Regions from separate parts of the Amycolatopsis heterodermiae genome, predicted to be linked through region 1. Evidence: riboswitches for the same ligand, from Rfam matches in the RefSeq annotation. Region 1 holds a riboswitch; the other holds the start of a gene.
What was found. A riboswitch is a leader RNA that binds a small molecule or an ion and turns the genes downstream of it on or off. The one in region 1 is predicted to bind S-adenosylmethionine.
Positions count from the first base shown of each region.

Region 1 (7,817 bases):
CGGCGCAGGCCCCGCCGTCCCACCCGGTGCCGCAGATGCCGCCGCCGCAGAACGTGCAGGGTGTGCCCTCGGGGCCGTACAACGTGCAAGGTGCGCCGTCAGGGCCGTACAACGTCCAGGGCACGCCGTCCGGGCGCTATCCCGGCCCGCCGCCCCGGCCGCCACAGCAGCAGCAGTTCGCCCCGCCGCGGCCCGACCCCGTGGTGAGCACGTGGGGCGTGCCCCAGACGGCGTCCTGGGCCCGCGGCGACGAACCCTCGCGCGCCGGGGGCGCTCCCGGCGGCAAGAAGGGCCGGCTCGGCGAGGTCATGGAGACCCAGGGGCTGGAGGGCGAGCAGCTGACGGTGCAGCTGCTCGAGGTCCAGGACCCGGCGGACTTCCTGTTCGGCGCGGCCGGCTACCGCCTGGAAGAGGGCGAACGCTCGGTGGTCGTGCACACGGAGATCACCAACCGCGGCGCGATCCCGTTCGCGTCCCTGCCGGACAACTACCTCGAGCTGCTCACCGCCGACGGCCAGGCGGTCGGCAAGGCCCCGGTGTCGCTGACCTCGCGGCCGCCGCACAAGATCGGCGTCAAACCGGGCGAAACCCTGGGCGGCCACACGGTTTACGTGCTGCCGGACACCACCCGCGTGGTCTCGGTCCGCTGGAGCCCGCGGCCGGAACCCGACGAGCGCACGCTCACCTGGTCGATCGAGGATTAATAGCTCTCGTCCTGCAGGAGCTTCAGCGCGTTCGCCAGGTCGTCCGGGTACTCCGACTCGAACTGGACCCAGCGGCCGTCGGCCGGGTGGGCGAACCCCAGCGTCTTCGCGTGCAGCCACTGCCGGTTCAGCCCGAGCTTGCGGGCCAGCACCGGGTCCGCGCCGTAGGTCAGGTCGCCGACGCACGGGTGCTTCAACGCCGAGAAGTGGACGCGGATCTGGTGCGTCCGCCCGGTTTCGAGCTTGATGTGCGCCAGCGACGCCGAGCGGAACGCCTCGACGACCTCGTAGTGCGTCACGCTCGGGCGGCCACCCTGGACCACCGCGAACTTGTAGTCGTGGCGGGGATGGCGGTCGATCGGCGCGTCGATCGTGCCGCGGGTCGGGTCCGGGTGGCCCTGGACGATCGCGTGGTAGCCCTTGTCGACCGTGCGTTCCTTGAACGCCCGCTTGAGCACGGTGTACGCGTGCTCGCTCTTGGCCACCACCATGACGCCGGTGGTGCCCGCGTCGAGCCGGTGCACCACGCCCTGGCGCTCGGCCGCGCCCGACGTCGCGATGCGCAGGCCGGCCGCGGCGAGACCGCCGACCACCGTCGGGCCGGTCCAGCCCGGGCTCGGGTGCACGGCGACGCCGACCGGCTTGGAGATCACGACGATGTCGTCGTCGTCGTGGAGGATCTGCATGCCTTCGACCGGCTCGGCGACGACCTCGACCGGGTTCGCCGGCTCCGGGAGCGTGACCTCCAGCAGGCCGCCGGCAGCCAGCCTGTCCGACTTGCCCGCCGGGCGGCCGTCCAGCAGCACGTCCCCGGATTCGGCGAGCTCCGCGACGACCGTGCGGGACAGCCCGAGCATCTTGGCGAGGCCGGCGTCGACCCGCATCCCGTCGAGCCCGTCGGGCACCGGGAGCATCCGCGAGCTCACGCCTGGTCCTCTTTCTTCTTCTTGTCCTTGGTGGAGGTGCCGTCGTAGTCCTTGCCCAGCAGGGACAGCAGCACGATCAGCGCGCCGCCGACGCAGATCGCCGAGTCGGCGATGTTGAAGATCGCGAAGCCCTTGCCGTTGGGGGCGAACGCCGAGATGAAGTCGACGACGTGACCCTGCAGCCCGCCGGGCGCGCGGAAGATGCGGTCGGTGAGGTTGCCCAGGGCCCCGGCCAGCACCAGGCCGAGGCCGATCGCCCAGCCGATCGAGCGCAGCCGCCGCGACAGCCAGATGATCGCGATGACGACGGCGACCGCGACCAGCGCCAGCACCCACGTCATCCCGGTGGCCATCGAGAACGCGGCACCCGGGTTGCGGATCACCTGCAGGTAGATCAGCCCGCCGAGGATCCGGAGCGGCTCCTTGCCCTCGAGGTTGGCGGCGACCAGGTTCTTCGTGACCAGGTCGATCGCCCAGAACACGACCGCGACGGCGAACACCCAGCCCACACGGCGCTTCGGCAGCTGCTTCGCCGGGGTTTCCGGCGTCTCCGGCACGGGCTCGGGCACCGCCTCGGCGGCGGCGTCGGTGTCGGGTTCGGAGTGGCTGGGCTCGGTGCTCACCGCTCCATTGTCCACGCCTGGTCAGACCGCGTCGGCGGCAGTGTCACGGGGGCGCCGCAGGAGGACCGCGAACGCGCCGGCGAACAGCACGCCCGCCGCGCTCAGCGTGCCGGTCACCGGAGTCGGGAGCAGCGCACTGACCAGCACGAACACCACGGTCACGGCGAGCACCGGCCAGCTGCGCTCGTAGGCCGCCAGCACCAGCAGCCCCAGTGCCGCGACGAGCTCGCCCCGGACGTCGCCGGGCAGCCGCAGTTCCACGGCGCCGACCAGGTCGAGCAGCGGAAGGGCCACCAGCGCGCCCATGGTGCCGAGCACGAACCGGACGGGCCGCGGCGGTGTCCCGGCCCGGCGCAGGCCCAGCCAGTACCAGCCCGCGACGGCGAGCACCACGCAGGCGAGGCCGACGAGCCAGCCGAGCGCCGCCGGGGGCACCACGTCCACCGCGAGGGCGCCGGTCGAGTACCAGCCGCCGTCGGCGAGGCCGGTACCGCCGACCCCGCCGGTTCCCAGCCCGTGGAGCTCCTGGGTCATCGGATAGGCGCGCATGTTCACGAACTCGCCGGTCGCCGGAGCGGCCGGGACCAGCGCGACCACGGCCATCACGAGCTGGGCGAACCCCAGCGCCGCCAACGGGAACCAGGACCTTCGCGAACTCCCCATCCGGGCAGGATAGCGGCGAACGCCCCGGCGACGAGCACGGTCGCGGAGATCAGCGCACCCGGCAGGTCCGCGATCGCGACGGCCACCACCCCGGCGACGACGGCCACCGCGAGCACCAGCGGACTGCGTTCGTACCAGGCGACCAGCGCGAGCCCGAGCGTCACGAGCAGCGGGCCGCGGGTGGCCGCGTCCCAGCCGAACTGGCTGAACAGCAGCAGGTCCACCAGCGGCACGCCGGCGAGCACACCGGCCGCGATCGCCACCACGGGTTTCGCGCCCAGCCGACGGGCGACGGCGTACCAGCCCACGACCGCGAGGAACGCGGCCATGAGCAGGATCTGCCACGCCGGACCGGTGCCCCCGGCGTACGCGCGGGCCATGTCGGCGGCGCTGAGGAACTGCGTGCGCCCGGACCCTTCGATCCGGAAGCCGAACAGGCCCTCGTAGTACCGCCCCGCCGACGGCAGGTTCTCCGAGATTTCCGCGGCCACGGCCGACCGGTGGAACAGCTCGGCCGTGACCAGGACCAGTTCTGCGAAACCCAGCAACGCCAACGGAACCCAGTGCCTCCCCATCGGCCCAGGTTAACCCTCAGCAGAACGGCGGCAGCTCCCGCGGGTCGCCGGCCGGGGCCCAGCGGCCGTCCGCCTTGGTGTACTCCCAGCGGGCGCCGCGGGCGACGATCTGGCGCAGGGCCAGCAGCACGCGGTCGACGTGCTCCTCGGTGCTGCCCAGGCCGAGGCTGACGCGCACCGCCTGCCGGCCTTCGCCGCCGGTGACGCCGATCAGGCGCCGGGCCGCGATGTGAGCGCAGAAGGCACCGTCGCGGACGCCGATGCCGTACTCCGCCGAGAGAACGGCCGCGAGCCAGCCCGGGTCGAAGCCGTCGACGACGAAGCTGACCGTGCCGACGCGGTCGACCGGCGCGTCGAACAGCCGCAGCTCGGCGCAGCCCGGGATGCTTTCGAGCCCCTTGCGCAGCCGGGTGAGCAGGGCCTGCTCGTGCGCTTCGACGGCGTCCCAGTTCCGGCTGAGGGTTTCGCACGCGACGCCGAGCGCGTACACGCCGACGGTGTTGGGGGAACCGGCTTCGTGACGCTCGGGGCCGGTGTTCCAGACGACGGCGTCCTCGGTGACGAGCTTGGTCGCGCCGCCGCCGGCGAGGTACGGCCGGGCGGCGCGCAGCCAGTCGGCGCGGCCGATCAGCGCGCCGGCGCCGAAGGGCGCGTACAGCTTGTGGCCGGACAGCGCGACGTAGTCGACGTCCAGCTCCTTGATCGAGACGCGGCGGTGCGGCGCGAGCTGCGCGGCGTCGAGGGCGATCCGGGCGCCGTGCTTCCGGGCCACCGCCGCGATTTCCGCCACCGGGAGCAGCTCGCCGGTCACGTTGGACGCGCCCGTGACGACGAACAGCCGGGGCCCCTGCGGGGATTCCGCGAGGGCTTCGTCCACAGCGGACACTGCGGCGAGCCGGGTGCGCGGGGTCGGGATCCGGCGGACGTTCGGGCCCCGCCACGGAAGCAGCGCGGCGTGGTGCTCGGTGTCGAACACGACCACCGAGGTGCGCGGCGGGAGGCTGCGGGCGAGCAGGTTGAAGGAATCGGTGGTGTTGCGGGTGAACACGACCGTGTCGGTCTTCCGCGCGCCGACGAACCGGCGCAGGGTGTCGCGGGTGCGCTCGTAGAGCTTGGTGGAGACCTGGGACGCGAAGCCCGCGCCGCGGTGGACGCTGGCGTACCAGGGCAGGAACTCGTCGACGGCCGAGCGCACGGCGTCGAGACACGGCGCGCTCGCGGCGTGGTCGAGGTTGGCGTAGCCGATGTCGCCGCCGGTGACGAGCGGGACCCGCAGCGAGGCACCCGCGACCGTCGGAACAGCCTGCGGCGCAAGGGTTTCGGGTGTGCTGGTGCGGTCGATGGCGAGAGTCATCGGTGCCTCCTCGGCGATCCGGGGGACCCCGGCGAGGGGCCCGCGCTTGCCGGTCGCACGGCGCGACCGACCCGGTCCTCACCCGGGGCACCCCACCGCGGAAGGAGGGTTGCCGGCCAGCAAGCCGGGGCTTGACGCTGGCACTCATGACCTGACACAGAAGGTAACCGAGAATCGGCGCGGCGGCCAGACCCCTCCTCACATTTTGAGACGCCGCCCACAAGTCCAGCAGGATCCGAGAAGGGTCAGAGCTTCGCGCGAAAGTGGCCCGGCAGCTGCGTCACCATGCGGTCGGCGAGGTGCGTCGCGGTGCCGGTGTACTGGTCCGCGCCCGCCGTGAAAAGCCAGCCGCCCAACGTCTTCCCGTCGATCGGCTCGCCGTGCGCCACCGCGACCGTCGTCGAAAGCTGGCTGTAGGCGAGGCCGCTCCAGTTCGCGGCGGGCTCGTCGGGCAGCGTCCAGAGCGTGAAGTGCACGTGGGCGCCGGTGCTGCTGCCGCCACACGGGAGGGCGTTGCCGGTCGACCCGAGCACGTCGCCGGCCTCGACCTGCTCACCGTCGGTGACCTTGATGCCCTCCATGTGGTAGTACCCGGTGCGCCAGCCGCCGGCGTGGTCGATGGCCACCCAGTCGCCGCCCGCGCAGTGCTGCAGGTGGACCGTCCCGGCCAGCGGCGCCCGCACGGTCTTGTCGGCCGGGCTGAGGTCGAGGGCGTTCTTCACGCCGGTACTGCCGTCGTCGGAGTGGATGCCGGCCGAGTACACCTGCTGCCCCGCCTTGAACGGCAGCGCCAGCACCGGGAACGGTCCCGCTTCGGCGGCCGCGTCCGGGACGGCGGCAAGCCCGAGCCCCAGGACCGCTGCCGCGACCAGGCCGGCTGCGCGCACGTGAAGTTTCCTCACCCTGCGTACTCCTTTGGCTTAATGCTCACCCATTCGAGCTAACAAATGGAGCGCAGAGTAAGCCAAAAGGAGGAACGCGGGGAAGATCTTGGTGCGGGTTGTTCACCCTCGCGGGAAAAGATCACCAGGTAGGCGGGAAGATCGGACAAGCACTGGACAACGGGTGGTCAGAGGCCCGACTCGCCGCGCCAGCGGGCCAGGCGTCCCGCGCGGTCCACCGCGCGCAGCCTGCGCTCCACGTCGTCGCGGACCGTGGCTGTCGTGACCACCAGGAGTTGGTCGTGCTCCTGCAGGCGGCTCGTCTTCTGCGGGGTGAAGCCCGCGCCCTCGCGGACGACCAGGCTGACCGTCGCGCCCACTGGGAGGCGCAGCTCGGACAGGTAGACGCCGTGCAGCTTCGAGCCCGGCTGGATGCGGACCTGCAGCAGCTCGGCGCCCAGCTCGTCCAGCGGCGCGGAGTCGACGTCGATCTCGTACGCCTCGGACTTCTTCGACAGCCCGAGCCAGCGCGCGAGCGGCCCGAGGGTCGCGCCCTGGAGCAGGGTCAGCACGATGACCAGCACGAACACCGCGTCGACCAGGCGCTGGGCGCCCGGCAGGCCCTCGGACAGCGGGATCATCGCGAGCACGATCGGCACCGCGCCGCGCAGGCCGGCCCACGACAGGAACGCCTGTTCCCGCCAGGGCAGCCGGAACGGCAGCATCGACAGCACCACCGAGATCGGCCGCGCCAGCAGCAGCACGACCGCACCCGCGACCAGCCCCGGCACCAGCGTCTCGAGCAGCCGGCTCGGCGACGCGAACAGCCCGAGCAGCACGAACAGCCCGATCTGCGCCAGCCAGCCCAGGCCTTCGGCGAACGACAGGGTGTCCGAGCGGTGCGGCAGCCGCGAGTTGCCCAGCACCAGCGCGGCGACGTACGTGGCGAGCAGCCCCGACGCGTGCAGCAGCTGCCCGGACGAGTACGCGACGACGCACACCGCGACCGTGGCCAGCGGGTACAGGCCGGTCGCCGGGAGCGCCGCCCGCCGCAGCGCGATCCCGCCGAGCCAGCCGAACGCCAGCCCGATCGCCAGGCCCGCCGCAAGTTCGTAGACCGCCAGGAACGGCAGCGTCCAGTCCACAGTGGTGCCCTCGGCCAGCACCACGACGGCGATGTAGGCCGGCGCGTCGTTGATGCCGGACTCCAGCTCCAGCGCGCCGACCAGGCGCTTGCCGATCCCGGCCGTGCGCAGCACCGAGAAGACCGCCGCCGCGTCGGTCGACGAGAGGACCGCGCCCCACAGCAGCGCCAGCCGCCAGTCGAGGCCCAGCAGCCAGTGCAGGGCCGCGCCGGTGACCGCGATGCTCACCACGACGGCCACTGTGGACAGTACGATTCCGATGCCCAGTGAGGGTTTCACCGCCGACCACCGGGTCGTCAGCCCGCCTTCGGCGAGGATCATGACGAGCGCGGCGAGGCCGAGCGACTGGGTCAGGCCGGGGTTGTCGAAGCGGATGCCGAAACCGGCTTCCCCCAGCACGACGCCGATGCCGAGGTAGAGCAGCAGCGAGGGCAGGCCGAGCCGGATCGAGACGCGCACGGCGAGCACGGAGGCGAGCAGGACGACACCGCCGACGCCGAGCAGCACGGGAAGCTGGTCCATGCCGCCTCCCTCCCGAGTGCCGTGGGGCCCTCAGAATAGTGAAGCGGCCGGATTAACTCGTTCGTGTACCACTGGGACGAGTCGGACACCCTGTGTGTTAAGGCTGCAACGCGGCGAGATCGACGCCCAGCGCCGCGAACGGCTTCTCGGCCGCGGGAAGCACCTTCACGGCGCGGTTCCCCTCGGCGGCGACCCAGCCGGCGTCGACGGCCCGCTCGAGCAAAGCCGCGGGCAACGCCCCGGCGAGGTGGTCCCGGCGCTCCGTCCAATCCAGACAGTCGCGCAGCAGCGCCCGCCGCCCGTCCGGCACCGGCACGCCCAGCTCGCCGAGCACCTCGTGGCCCCGGCCGGTCAGGGTCAGCCCGGCGTCCGTGCTGACCAGCCCCTCGGCCAGCATGCCGTCACGCAGCGCGACGCCGACGAG
Region 1 is NZ_JAYFSI010000007.1:288,372-296,188, forward strand. Features, by position in the region: gene VA596_RS29095 (AsnC family transcriptional regulator) at 1-704, shown strand, start outside; gene VA596_RS29100 (RluA family pseudouridine synthase) at 701-1,630, opposite strand; gene lspA (signal peptidase II) at 1,627-2,187, opposite strand; gene VA596_RS29110 (hypothetical protein) at 2,275-2,916, opposite strand; gene VA596_RS29115 (hypothetical protein) at 2,856-3,491, opposite strand; gene VA596_RS29120 (aminotransferase class V-fold PLP-dependent enzyme) at 3,508-4,845, opposite strand; SAM riboswitch class IV at 4,883-4,997, opposite strand; gene VA596_RS29125 (M23 family metallopeptidase) at 5,091-5,747, opposite strand; gene VA596_RS29130 (potassium/proton antiporter) at 5,915-7,393, opposite strand; gene VA596_RS29135 (ArsR/SmtB family transcription factor) at 7,491-7,817, opposite strand, start outside.

Region 2 (7,817 bases), on a different contig from region 1:
GAGAACGCGTCCACACCCTCGCCCTGCAGCAGGATGTCCACCTTGACCAGGTCCGCCGCCTGCGCGCCGGCCTCTTCGTAGTCCAGCGACGCGTAGCCGCGCGTACGCGACTTCAGCGTGTCAAAGAAGTCGAAGATGATTTCACCCAGCGGCATGTTGTACCGCAGCTCGACCCGGTCCTCGGACAGGTAGTCCATGCCGAGCAGCTGCCCGCGCTTGTTCTGGCACAGCTCCATGATCGTGCCGATGAACTCCGACGGCGCCAGGATGCTGACCTTGCTGACCGGCTCGAGGACCTTGTCGATCTTGTTCCCGGTCGGCCAGTCCGACGGGTTGGTGACGTGGATCTCCTTGCCGTCGTCCAGCACCACGTCGTAGACGACGTTCGGCGCCGTGGAGATCAGGTCGAGGCCGAACTCGCGCTCGAGCCGGTCGCGCGTGATCTCCAGGTGCAGCAGGCCGAGGAAGCCGCAGCGGAAGCCGAAGCCCAGCGCCACCGACGTCTCCGGCTCGTAGTCGAGCGCGGCGTCGTTCAGCTGGAGCTTGTCGAGGGCCTCGCGCAGCTCGGGGTAGTCGGAACCGTCCACCGGATACAGTCCGGAGTAGACCATCGGTTTCGGCTCGCGGTAGCCGGCCAGCGCGTCCTTGGCGCCGTTGCGTTCGGACGTCACGGTGTCGCCGACCTTGGACTGGCGGACGTCCTTCACCCCGGTGATCAGGTAGCCGACCTCGCCGACGCCGAGTCCCTTGCTGGCCTTGGGTTCCGGCGAGATGATGCCGACTTCCAGCAGCTCGTGGGTGGCCCCGGTCGACATCATCTTGATCTTCTCGCGCGGCGTGATCTTGCCGTCGACGACCCGGATGTAGGTGACGACGCCGCGGTAGGTGTCGTACACCGAGTCGAAGATCATCGCGCGGGCCGGCGCGTCCGCGTCGCCCTGCGGCGCCGGGACCGACTTCACGACCTCGTCGAGGAGCGCGCCGACGCCCATGCCGGTCTTGGCCGAGACCCGCAGCACGTCGTCCGGCTCGCAGCCGATGATGTGGGCCAGCTCACCCGCGTACTTGTCGGGGTCGGCCGAGGGCAGGTCGATCTTGTTGAGCACCGGGATGATCTGGAGGTTGTTCTCCAGCGCGAGGTAGAGGTTGGCCAGGGTCTGGGCCTCGATCCCCTGCGCGGCGTCGACCAGCAGGACCGCGCCTTCGCACGCCTCCAGCGCGCGGGAAACCTCGTAGGTGAAGTCGACGTGGCCCGGGGTGTCGATCATGTGCAGGACGTGGTCCCGGCCGTCGACCTGCCACGGCAACCGGACGTTCTGGGCCTTGATCGTGATCCCGCGCTCGCGCTCGATGTCCATCCGGTCGAGGTACTGCGCGCGCATGGCCCGCTCTTCCACGACGCCGGTGAGCTGCAGCATGCGATCGGCCAGGGTGGACTTGCCGTGGTCGATGTGCGCGATGATGCAGAAGTTCCGGATGAGCTCCGGAGGCGTGAAGGTGGTGTCGGCGAACGTCGTCACTCGAATGAGTCCTCGGAAAGTCGGGGATGGCCACCTCTATGCTCCCATGGCGCTCCGGGTGCGGGTGGGGGTCATCCCCGATGCGAGCCCACGTGATCCGTGGTGCCCTCGAAGTATGAGCACTTCGCACCAGCCGGCACCACCTCCCCAGCCGGATCCGGATGGCTTCAGCCGTGTCCTCGACCGTGCCTTCGGTCACCCTTCGGGCGTGCTCGGCCGCCTCGGCGGCTGGGTCATGGCCCGCGGCAACTCCGCCACCGAACACCGCGTCGTCGACCTGGCGAAGCTCGAGCCGGACGAGACCGTCCTGGTCGTCGGGCCGGGCCCCGGCGTCGGCCTGCACGCCGCCGCCCTGCTGGCCGGGCGCACGATCGGCGTCGACCCCTCCCCCGAGATGCTGTCGCTCTGCCACGAGCGCTGCGGCGACCGGGCGGAGCTGCGGGAGGGGTCCGCGGCGCGCACCGGCGAGCCCGACGGGTCCGTCGACGTCGTCCTGACCGTGAACAACGTCATGCTCTGGGACGACCGCGCGGCCGGCTTCGCGGAGCTGTTCCGCGTCCTGCGCCCGGGCGGGCGGCTGCTGCTGTCGGCCCACGAGAAGTGGCTGCCCGTGAGCAGGCACGTCCTGGCCGACGAAGCCGCCGAAGCGGGCTTCGCCGACCTGCAGACGTGGACCTGGGAACCGCCCGGCTTCGCCGCGCTCGCCGCGCAGCTGCGCGCCGTCAAGCCCGCTTAGCGGGTGTCCGTGCGGATCGGGTGCCCCTCCGGGACCTCGACCAGCACGATGCGCGTGCCGTCCGGATCGGCGATCCAGGCCTCGTCGAGGCCCCAGGGCTCACGCTGGGCGTCCCGCACCGGCGTCAGGCCGTTCGCCTCGAGCTCGGCCAGCGTGCCGGCGAGGTCCCGCACCTGCAGCCAGAGCACCAGATCGGGTGACGCGCCCGCCTCGCCCCGGCCGGAGACCTCCACCGAGCCGTGGCCGAGGAAGAACACGGTGCCGCCGGGGAACTCACGCTCCACGGCCAGGCCGAGGGTGTCGCGGTAGAACGCGGTCGTCGCCTCGACGTCCCGCGGGCGGATCAGCAGCCTGCTCTTCAGGACTTCCATCCGACCATCCCTACCCGAGGTGCTCAGGCCGCCGCAATCGCGGCGATGCCGGACAGCACGATGACCGACCCCGCCAGCCGCCGCACGGCGTCCCGCTCGCCCAGCACCAGCCAGGCGGCGAGGCCGCCGAGCACGATGCTCAGCTCCCGGGCGGGCGCGACCAGGCTGACCGGCGCCATCGTCAGCGCGAACAGCACGAGGATGTAGGCGATCGGCGACAGCAGCCCGACGATCAGCACCTCACGGCGCTGGTCGCGCCAGAGCCGCGTCACCTCGGCACGGCCGGTCCGCGCGCTCGGCAGGAGCACGCCGCTCTGGATGAGCGTGCCGAGGCCGAGGTAGACGATCGGCGGCATGCCGATGCCGGTCACGGAGTGCGCGTCCCAGAGCGTGTAGCCGGCGATGACGGCCCCGGTCAGGACGCCGTAGAAGATCCCGGCGCGCCGGGCCTTGGCGGCGGCCGGGTCGTGCGCGGCGGCGCCCCGGCGGCCGGTGCTGATCACGAGCACCCCGGTGATCACCAGGAACGCGCCGAGCAGGCCTAGCCAGCCGGGCCGTTCGCCGAGCACCAGGACGGCGGCCAGCACCGACAGCAGCGGCCCGGTGCCCCGCGCGACGGGGTAGACGACGGAGAGGTCGCCGACGCGGTAGCCGCGCTGCAGCACGATGCCGTACGCGACGTGCAGCACCGACGTGCCCGCCGCGGCCAGCAGCCAGCTCCACTGTGGACGCTGCGGTTCGACGACCAGCAGCACGGCCGTCACCGGCAGCAGGGCGACGGCGGAAACCGTGTAGTAGAGCCAGACGAACTGGGTACCGCCGGACTGGATCCGCTTGGCGGCGAGGTTCCACGCGGCGTGCACGACGGCCGCGACGACGACGAAGGACAGAGCGGTGGTGTTCACAGGACCCCTTACGGGTTTTCACGCGCGCGAAAACCCGGGTCCTCCAGGCTTTTGTCCCGTGAGATGAACGGCAGGCCTTCCGGACCCGCCGACGGTGCCGCTCGGACCAGGCCCACCGGTTCCTGGTTGTCCTGCTGGCTGGGGCGGACCGGTGACGGAACCCTAGGCACTACCGCCGTCCACCGTACCCCCGGTGATCCGCGCCTCGCCGGACGCGGTCGCGGGCGGTCCGAGCTGGGCTGTTAAGGTTGACGCTCGTTGCCGTGCGGCATTCCGTCATGGAGGAAACCCGCTTTCGCGGGGCCACACGAGCGCGGCGGCGAATCTCACCGAGTGAAAGCAGGAGCGCCTCATGGCCAACATCAAGTCGCAGATCAAGCGCATCACCACGAACGAGAAGGCGCGTCAGCGCAACCAGGCGATCCGGTCCTCGGTGAAGACCGCGATCCGCAAGGTCCGCGAAGCCGCTGACTCCGGTGACAAGGCCAAGGCCGTCGAGCTGCAGCGCGACGCCGCCCAGAAGCTGGACAAGGCCGTCTCGAAGGGCGTCATCCACGCCAACCAGGCCGCCAACAAGAAGTCGGCGATCGCGAAGCGCGTCAACTCGCTCTGAGCCGACCGACTGATTTCTGGAGAAGCCCCGGCTCCGGCCGGGGCTTTCTTCATGTTCAGCGATCGCCCTTGGCCGCCGCCACCTGCAGGACCGCGCGCTCCAGCGCGTAGCCCGGGTCCGCCGCGACGCCCTTGACCTCGGCGTTCAGCCGGGCGACCACCCGCATCGCCGTGGCGAGGCCGTCCTGGTTCCAGCCGCGGGACTGGCCCTGGGCCTTGCGGACCTTCCACGGCGGCATGCCCAGCTCCCCGGCCAGCTGGTTCGGGTTGCCGCGGCCCGCGCCGGAGACGCGGGCGATCGTGCGGACCGCGTCGGCCAGCGCGTCGGCGACCAGGACGTGCGGGACGCCGAGCTGCATCGCCCAGCGCAGCGACTCCAGCGCCGCCGAGCGGTCACCGCTCACCGCCTTCTCGGCCACCGCGAACCCGGTCACGTCGGCCCGGCCGCGGTGGTAGCGGTGGACGGCGTCGGCGTCCACGACGCCACCCGCGTCCGCTACGAGCTGCGTGGCCGCGGAAGACAGTTCCCGCAGGTCGGAGCCCACGGCGTCGATGAGCGCGGCGACCCCGGCCGGGTCGATCTTGCCGCCCGCCCGGCGCACCTCGTGGCGGACGAACTGCTCCCGCTCGGCGGGCTTGGTCAGCTTCGGGCACTCGGTCACCTCGGCGCCGGCCTTCTTGAGCACCGCCGGGAGCGTCTTGCCCGCCTTGCTGCGCCCGCCGCCGGTGTGCACGACGACGAGCACGACGCCGTCCGCCGGGTCCTTCAGGTACGACGCCACGGCGTCGGACAGCTCCTGCGAGATGTCCTGCGCCGACTCGAGGACGATCACCCGGCCCTCGCTGAACAGCGACGGGCTGACCAGTTCGGCCAGCTCAGGCGCTGTGAGATCGGACACCCGCGCCCGCGTCAGCTCGGCCGTCGCGTCCACCGCGCGGGCGGCGGCGAGCGTGTCACGGACGGCCCGCTCGATCAGCAGTTCTTCCTCACCCAGTACCAGGTGCAGCGGGGCCGGGGCGGTGGCTTGCGCGGTCACCCCGGAATCCTCTCACTTGCGCAATCGTGCGCCCGCTCCGGTGATGTCGAGCGGCCACCATGGCACGGCCCGAGGGCCATGTCGTACGGTGTCTTCGAGGCAGCGCTCGTTCCGGTGCGCGCCGAAAACTGAATACCGCTCATCCAGAGGGGCAGAGGGAACGGCCCGACGAAGCCCCGGCAACCGGCGTACAGCCTGTCATCCCGCGATCGCGGGGTAGCTGACGACCACGGTGCCAATTCCGGCCCGCTTCGGCGGGGCAGATGAGGAAAGGAACCTCGCGATGACCGCAACCCTCGGCACGACCTCCACCACCAAGACCCCGGATCTCGGCCCGGCCGTCGAACTGGTGTCGAAGGAAGAGGGCCACCGGCAGCCGCTCGCCCCCGAGTTCGTCTCCGCCGAAGACTTCTCGCCGCTCGAGGTCGCCTACGACTTCGGCCGCGTCCGCCGCGAAGACATCGAGGCCGGCCCCAAGAACATCTGGCGCTACAAGAAGCTCCTCCCGGTTCCGTCCAACGTCGAAGAGATCCCGAACACCGAGCCCGGCGCGACCCGGCTGATCCGCGCCGACCGCCTGGCCAAGGCGCTCGGCCTCAAGCGCGTGTGGGTCAAGGACGACACCGGCAACCCGACGCACTCGTTCAAGGACCGCGTCGTCGCCGTCGCGCTGGCCGCGGCCCGCGAGTTCGGCTTCGAGGTGCTCGCCTGTCCCTCGACCGGCAACCTGGCCAACGCCGTCGCCGCCGCCGCGGCCCGCGCGGGCTGGAAGTCGGTCGTGCTGATCCCGAAGACCCTCGAGCGCGCCAAGATCCTCACCACCGCGGTCTACGACGGCGACCTCATCGCCGTCGACGGCAACTACGACGACGTCAACCGCCTCGCCACCCAGCTGGCCGGCGAGCACCCGAGCTGGGCCTTCGTGAACGTCAACGTCCGCCCGTACTACTCCGAGGGTTCGAAGACGCTCGCCTTCGAGGTCGCCGAGCAGCTCGGCTGGCGGATCCCGCCGCAGATCGTCGTGCCGATCGCCTCCGGTTCGCAGCTCACCAAGGTGGACAAGGGTTTCCGCGAGCTGGGCCAGCTCGGCCTCGTGGACGCCAGCCCGTACAAGGTGTTCGGCGCCCAGGCCACCGGCTGCTCGCCGGTGTCGGCCGCGTTCCGCGCCGGCCACGACGTCGTCCAGCCGGTGAAGCCGGACACCATCGCCCGCTCGCTGGCGATCGGCAACCCGGCCGACGGCCCGTACGTGCTCGACATCGTCAACCGCACCGGCGGCTCGATCGAGGACGTCACCGACGAGGAGGTCGTCGAGGGCATCCGGCTGCTGGCCCGCACCGAGGGCATATTCACCGAGACGGCCGGCGGGGTCACCGTCGCCACGGCGAAGAAGCTGGTCGAGACGGGCAAGCTGGACCCGGACGCCGAGACGGTGCTCCTCATCACCGGCGACGGCCTCAAGACCCTCGACGCCATCGAGAACCACGTGGGCCCGAAGGCCACCGTGCCGGCGTCGGCCGCGGCCGTGAACGAGGCCCTCGGCTACTGACGTCTCCCCCGCCGGGGCGAGCCCAGGCTCGCCCCGGCGGGAACGCGGTGCGGGACAACGGAAGTCAGTGAGGCGGGCCGCGTGGCTCACCTCGGCGGGCTATCGCCGGGCCTGACGGGTCCGGCACCACCGCTGTGTCGCCGTCCACGTCGGTCCGGGTCACCAGGGCTCCGAGCGCTGTCAGTGTGTCCACTGTGGACTTGCTCGGGTGGCCGTAGGTGTTGCCCGCGCCCACGCTGATGAGCGCCGTCCGTGGGGCCACCGCGGCGAGGAACGCCGGCAGCGAGTAGCGCGAACCGTGGTGTGGCACCTTGAGAACCTCCGCTTTCAGGTCGCCGACATCGGCCAGGAGATCGGCCTGCGCCGCCAGCTCGACGTCGCCTGTCATGAGCACGCGACCGGCCGCCGTCTCCGCCCGCAGGACGACCGAGCTGTTGTTGATCGTCGTGCCGTCCTGCGCGCCGGCCGAGCGCGACGGCACGTAACGCGGCCCGAGCACGTCGAGTGCCAGGCCGGGTAGGTCGACCCGCTCTCCCGGGCTCAGCTCCACCAACGGCACCCCTTCGCGGGACGCCTCCGCGGCCACCTGCCGCCACGCCCAGTCCGGCGCACGCCCCGGCCCGACGGCGATGCCGCCGACCGACCGGCCGTCGAAGACCGACGCGAGCCCACCGATGTGGTCGGCGTGCAGGTGGCTCAGGATCAGCAACGGGATCCGGTCGACCGACAGCCGGTGCAGGCACTCGTCGACCGGCCCCGGCTCGGGCCCGGTATCCACCACGACCGCCCGCCCCGGCTCCGACGTCGCCAGCACGACGGCGTCACCCTGGCCGACGTCGCACTCGACCATCGCCCAGCTCCGCGGCGGCCACGCCGGTGCGAGCACCCGCACCGGCACGAACACCAGCAGCGCACCGACGACGAGGATCGCCAGGAGCACCCGGATCCGCCGGTATCGCACAGCGAACACCAGGACCGCGAGCACGCCGGCCGCGAGCAGCGCGCCCGCCCAGCCGCCGGGCCAGGCCACGACCGCGCCCGGTGCCCGCGCGCCGTGCCGCGCCACGAAGATCAGCCACTCGGCCTC
Region 2 is NZ_JAYFSI010000016.1:122,956-130,772, forward strand. Features, by position in the region: gene lepA (translation elongation factor 4) at 1-1,520, opposite strand, end outside; gene VA596_RS44320 (class I SAM-dependent methyltransferase) at 1,636-2,256, shown strand; gene VA596_RS44325 (VOC family protein) at 2,253-2,627, opposite strand; gene VA596_RS44330 (DMT family transporter) at 2,651-3,532, opposite strand; gene rpsT (30S ribosomal protein S20) at 3,885-4,145, shown strand; gene holA (DNA polymerase III subunit delta) at 4,201-5,181, opposite strand; SAM riboswitch class I at 5,318-5,451, shown strand; gene thrC (threonine synthase) at 5,465-6,730, shown strand; gene VA596_RS44350 (ComEC/Rec2 family competence protein) at 6,795-7,817, opposite strand, start outside.
Region 2: linked by a shared signal. The riboswitch ahead of thrC (threonine synthase) and the one ahead of VA596_RS29120 (aminotransferase class V-fold PLP-dependent enzyme) in region 1 are both predicted to bind S-adenosylmethionine.